One region of the Bacillus cereus group sp. BfR-BA-01316 genome, then DNA from elsewhere that is predicted to be linked to it. Evidence: riboswitches for the same ligand, from Rfam matches in the RefSeq annotation. Region 1 holds a riboswitch; the other holds the start of a gene.

Region 1 (3,217 bases):
TAATGATTGTTTATTTTCAATTAATAATTGTTTAAATGATTTTCTCACTTTTTTTCGCATTTTCATTTTCCTCCTTGGGGGATGGTTTATATAAAAGATAAGGAATTATCTGCGTGTTCTTATAATAATTGATTGTTGTGAAATCTATTTGAACTTCATATGAAAATCCCGTTTATTTTCTGACAACTTTGTGAACAAAAAAGAAAGGCCGATTAAAAATATTTAATCGACCTTTCTACTTCTTACAACATATTTATTAATATTTCAGGTCTTCCCCAATTCATTTCTTCACAAACGAATCTAAGTTTTTCTTCATCCATTGTGTGTAACCCTTCTTCTAATGAACATGAGATTGGAACTTCACAGTGAATTTGTGCTAATTGTAATGAAATATTTAAGTTCTCTAAATCACTTTCAATCTTTGTGCGCTGCGCTTTTGTTAATGATGCTATATTTTCTAGTACAGCCGATACTGTTCCATATTCTTGAATAAGCTTATACGCTGTTTTTTCACCAATACCTTTTACACCCGGATAATTATCACTTGTATCTCCCATGAAAGCTTTCGCATGCACGATTTGCCAAGGTTCTACACCTTTCTCTTCCATGATTTTTTCCGGTGTGTAATACTCGTAATTTCCAATTCCTTTACGAAGAAGCATAACTGTAACATTCGTATCAACAAGTTGAAGTAAATCTGTATCACCTGTCAAAATATAAACTTCCGCTTCATTGCAATATTGTTTTGCAAGCGTACCGATACAATCATCCGCTTCATAACCTTTCATACCGATTACAGGCATAGATAATTTCGCAGTTATTTCTTGCACTAAATCAAATTGCGGAATTAATTCTTCCGGCGGTGCTGCACGATTTGCTTTATAATTCGAGAAAGATTCCGTTCTAAATGTCGTACTTCCCATATCCCAGCACGTTACAATGTGCGTTGGTTCGATTGCTTGTGTTGCTGTTAATAAATGCTTCATATAACCATGAATCCCATTCGTCGGGGTACCATCTTGTCGTTTCATAAATTGTCCATATACACTTGTTGCGTAAAAAGCACGAAATAATAGTGCCATACCATCAACTAATAATACTTTTTTCATAATTCCTCTCCTACTAACAAAAAATAATAACCTCACGTTATCACGTAAGGTTATATATAGATTACCATTCTACGTTTTTGTTCAACTTTGTCTATTATACATTGTTTTTGTATATTTAGCATCATTAACACATTAAGACATTCTACCGCAACAAGTATGAAGTATTCCTGAATACGTATTTTTACCTGTCGAAACAACTACAGCCTTTGCATTTCCGCCAACAATATACGTACCTTTGAAACATACATTTTCAAGTTCAAGTGGATTATAGTCTTTCATCCGTTTTAATGGAATAAATCGTTTACGTTCAAGATGGTAGCAACTTTCAAATTTCTCAATACTAGCATCGTTTCCTGTCAGCATAGATTCATTTACTAATAAACCATTTGCATAAGTAATACGTACATCTGCTGGCACTGTATCGCCCTCTGAAAGAAAAATCATATCTCCAGGTACAAGCTCTTGTACTGGTAATTTCATCATTTTCAGTTCACTGTTTAGCCCTGTTACGCTACAACCAGCTACTCTAGAAACAGTAACTGTTTCACATTGTAATTCATCACGCACATTTTGTTTTGAAAGACCTGGGATCATTCCACTTAGCTTCATCATTACTTCCGCAATACGCACTCTTTTTGAAGTTAATTCATTTCGGCCATATACTTGAATACGCTTTTGTGCCTCTTTCATAGATAGTCCGTCTCTTGTTGTTTTAAAATACGCAAATACAGATTTTACATCTCTTGTTGCGATTTCAATTAATAGATCTTTATTTTTTTGAAGCATTGTTTGTTCTTTCATTGCTTTTTTACTTAATTTATACGGAGTGTTACCCACACTTTTATTTACATATAACATATTATCGTCTCCTCCTTTACAACATAGGAAGAAACGCTTTGTTTCTCAATTTATCCACTTCACCGTGAAAGTGTCTAGCGCTTAAATACTCGAATAAACGCTACATTATGATAAATATAGAGGGAGGAACAAGTCGTTTCCTGCCTACATCATATATTTTTGATTTGAAGTATATGGGTAACGGAACCGAGTCAGAATTTGACATGCTCCTCACCTCCTCTTTAATTTTTTAGTTATAATCTATACTATGAAATTACTCATAGCTTGCTAACAAAAAAGACCCTTACTCATAAGAGAGCAAAGGTCATTGCATACACAAATAAGCGATTCCTAATATAATACAATTAGAAATCTACGGACCTCTCCCTCGCCGAGTTTTAGCACTGTATAGCATAGGTTCATTACCAGCTACGTTAAGAAAAACCTTAATTCGATCATTCCTGTTGACCCATTGGCGTCTCTCGACATTTTTGGGCAGTAGCATTTCTCTATACAGGAGCCTCACCTAACAGAGACTTATTTTAATTACATAGAAAATGTTACTCTTATTTAAAATAGATGTCAACACTTTGTATGGAAACTTTTCCTTATTACAACAACTATCTCGAGTTTAGTACACTAATACGCATCCTGCTCAGCGTTCGGCTACATAAATTAATTGAACACATATTGCAAAAAATTAGCACATGAAAAATAAAACCCTTACGTTAAAATGTAAGGGTTTTAATATGTTACACAACCAGCAATTACAATTCCGATGGAAAGTGATAAAAACATAAAGAAAAGACCAACTGCTTGATTATCTTCTTCAAGGCTTTTATTAATATTAAAACGTGGTGTAAGCCATTCCGCTAAATAAAAGACAATAATTTGAGCTAATATCCCAACAGCTCCCCATGAAACCATATCAAGAATTGAAATAGAATTAGCAGCCGTTGAATATAAAACGATAGCAAGACCAAGTAGTCTTCCTCCAAGTACATAGCTTACCGCTTTATTCCCTTGAGCCATTAACTTAAATTCCTTAACTTTCGTTGTCACTTCCATAAGAAAAAGACCGATACACAAAAGTGCAAGTGATACTGCTAAATATAGTAAAAAATTAATCATTTATTTTCCTCCTTCTTAATACCTACCGGTAAATAATATGATTCATTTCCCGTAATTTTTTCTCCAGCACGTATACCGATGCTGCTCGCTTTTCCAGCAATTAAAAACGCCCCAAACACGTACGACAGCTTCTCAATTCC
Region 2 (3,217 bases), on a different contig from region 1:
ATGCTTTATCTGGTAAAGAATCAATTTCGTAACCGAGGACAGGCTCACCTATATTTAATCCCACTTCTTTACAAACTTTTCTTGTAACAATTTCGTTATCGCCCGTTAAGATTTTCACTTGTACGCCGTGTTTATGCAATGCTTGAATTGCAGAAGCAGCAGATGGTTTAGGCGGATCTAAAAAGCCGATATATCCAGTAAGGATCATAGCGGATTCATCTTGTACTGCATAAGCTTTATGATAAGGTTTGTTATCTTTCTTGTATGCTACAGCAATGACACGCATTCCTTCACTGTTTAAAGTTTCGCTAAGATGTTTTACATTTGCTCTCATTTCTTCAGTAAGAGGGACAATTTGTCCATCCACTTCAGTGTAATTACAAATTGATAAAATTTCTTCTACGGCACCTTTACAAACCATTGTATGTTCACCTGAAATATCTTTCACAATAACAGACATGCGACGACGAGCGAAATCGAATGGAATTTCATCTAGCTTTTGAAAAATTGATGGATCAAACTTATGGTTTTCCTCTGTATGTTCAATGACAGCTTTATCTATTAAATTTTTCAATCCAGTTTGATAGAAGCTATTTAAATATGCAAATTGTAAGACGCGATTGCATTCATTTCCATTAGGATCTAAATGACGAACAAGGACGACTTTATCTTCTGTTAAAGTTCCAGTTTTATCCGTGCAAAGGATGTTCATAGCACCTAAGTTTTGAATAGAGTTTAGCTGTTTTACAATTACTTTTTGTTTAGACATGTTCACGGCGCCTTTAGCTAAATTAGCAGTTACAATCATTGGTAACATTTCAGGTGTAAGACCAACTGCAACGGCAATAGCAAAGAAGAAAGCTTCTTGCCAATCTCCTTTTGTGAATCCATTAATGAGAAGGACGATGGGCGTCATAATAAGCATGAATGTGATTAAGAGCCAACTTACTTTGTTTACGCCTTTATCAAAGCTTGTTTCTGCACGTTTTCCGATAACCTTTTTTGCTAAAGAGCCGAAATACGTATCCGTACTAGTTGAAACAACAACAGCTTTTGCGCTACCGCTAACAATATTTGTACCCATAAAGCAAAGGTTTTCCATATCGAGCGGATTGTAATTTTTTTTCATGTTTTTCGGTAATATATGTTTATTTTCCGTATGGTAGCAGTTCTCGTATTTTTCTACAGGAAGTGCTTCTCCTGTTAAAGAAGATTGATTAACAAATAAATCTTTAGCGGATAAAATACGCACATCAGCTGGAACGATATCACCGGCTGAAAGTGAAATAATATCGCCAGGCACAAGTTCTTCAATTGGAATTTCCATTGTATGATTACGGTTTAAATTGGTTACGTTTTTTGTTTCATGTATAAATCCATCTATTCTAAAGACGCTCGCGGTTGTTCGAACCATAGCCTTTAACTTATCTGCCGCTTTCTGAGAGCGAAATTCTTGTAGAAAGCGAATCGTTGCACTTAGCAGTACCATTACAGATACGACAATTGTTCCTTGTATGTCATCTGTGAAAAAAGAGAGTGCTCCAAGAGCTAATAAAACAAAAATAAATGGATTTTTAAATGCCAGCAGAAATTGAATGTACCACGGCAATGCTTTATTATGAGCGATTTCGTTCGGACCATATAAAGAAAGTCTACGAGACGCTTCTTGTTTAGAGAGTCCATCTTGTGTTGTTTCTAAGAGTTTTAACGCGGAGTGTACATCCTGTGTTGCAACTTCCACTAATAATTCGTTATTTGCTTGCATGCTATCTTGATCGTAAGCATGCTTTGTTTCTTGTCTTTGTAAATTTAACATCGGTAGTTCCTCCTCTTTCATGAAGGAGGAAACAATCTGTTACTCGACTATTTAAAATTGGGAGGAACAGCTTCTTTCCTACCTACATGATAAAATATAAGTGTAAAACATATGGGTATCTGGGCCGAATCATCACTTGCCACTGTTCCTCACCTCCGTACAATTTAATAGTTTCTGAATATGCTATGTTTGTTTCATAGTAAGGTGCATAAAGACGTAAAAAGACCTTTACTCACAACGAGTAAAGGTCTGAATTCGCAGTCAAAAAGAGTCAACAACAAAGACTGTTATTAAACATAGATAAAAACAGTTTTTGTGTATGACAAAACATACGCACCTCTCCCTCGTTGAGTTTTAGCACTGTATAGCATAGGTACTGAAACCAGCTACGTTAAGAAAGGCCTTCATTCCGACCTTTCCTGTTGACCCATTGGCGTCTCTCGACATTTTTGGGCAGCAGCGTTTCTCTATACAGGAGCCTCACCTAACAGAGACCATATTCAATTACATGTTGAATGTTAGCACTGAAATTTTATAGTGTCAATATCTATTTAATCTGTTTTTTTGAAAAATTAAATAGATTCGTGATGACTATATAGTATGAAATAAGATGTGTTTTTTTGTAAATAAGGTGGGAAAATAATTTAATGAATATAAATAAAAAGCACTGATTATACAGTGCTTTTATTATAGATTATGAGATTGTAGGATTTTCAAAAATAACAATCTCTGAGCTATTTGTTGTTGAAACGCGTTGTGCGTAATATGTTAAAGCTGAAGAAATATATGTTGGTAACGTCTCATTTGTATGTGATGTTGTATATTCATGAATTAATTCTTTTAAAGTCGTCCACTCTAGTTGTGCTGGGTGATCAGAAACGAAAGAACTTACCCAGCGATCAAATGAAGATGAAAAATCAGTTTGTAAACGAAATACTTCTTTCATAATAAAACGCTCCCTTTATATGTGATATAGTTATATTACTACAAAACGCGAACGATTGTTAAGTTTTTATTTTGAATGTTCGTGTTGTATAGTTGTCTAGATGATTGGTTATGTAAATTCAATTTGCCATTTGAAATAACATTCCGTAAGATGAAAGATAGATTATATAAAGAGCTGGAGGAAAGAAAGTGGAATTTGTATTTTTAGGAACTGGTGCAGGTGTTCCTTCAAAAGGAAGGAACGTTTCAGCAATTGCCTTACAATTGTTAGAAGAACGAGGGCAAACGTGGCTATTTGACTGTGGTGAAGCGACTCAGCATCAAATTTTACATACATCTGTACGCCCAAGACGCATTGAAAAAATATTTATTACTCATTTACATGGAGATCACATTTTTGGTTTGCCGGGTTTATTAGGGAGCCGTTCTTTCCAAGGGGGAACGACGCCGTTAACA

The links. A riboswitch is a leader RNA that binds a small molecule or an ion and turns the genes downstream of it on or off. The one in region 1 is predicted to bind magnesium.
Positions count from the first base shown of each region.
Region 2: linked by a shared signal. The riboswitch ahead of mgtA (magnesium-translocating P-type ATPase) and the one ahead of MR071_RS04660 (P-type ATPase actuator domain-containing protein) in region 1 are both predicted to bind magnesium.

Region 1 covers NZ_JAKUGX010000004.1:21,333-24,549, reverse strand. The annotation lists gene MR071_RS04670 (FbpB family small basic protein) at 1-60, opposite strand, end outside; gene MR071_RS04665 (5'-3' exonuclease) at 243-1,109, opposite strand; gene MR071_RS04660 (P-type ATPase actuator domain-containing protein) at 1,242-1,967, opposite strand; M-box (ykoK) riboswitch at 2,322-2,487, opposite strand; gene MR071_RS04655 (DUF350 domain-containing protein) at 2,691-3,077, opposite strand; gene MR071_RS04650 (glutathionylspermidine synthase family protein) at 3,074-3,217, opposite strand, start outside.
Region 2 covers NZ_JAKUGX010000002.1:16,350-19,566, reverse strand. The annotation lists gene mgtA (magnesium-translocating P-type ATPase) at 1-1,816, opposite strand, end outside; M-box (ykoK) riboswitch at 2,148-2,315, opposite strand; gene MR071_RS01700 (DUF3932 family protein) at 2,511-2,762, opposite strand; gene rnz (ribonuclease Z) at 2,951-3,217, shown strand, end outside.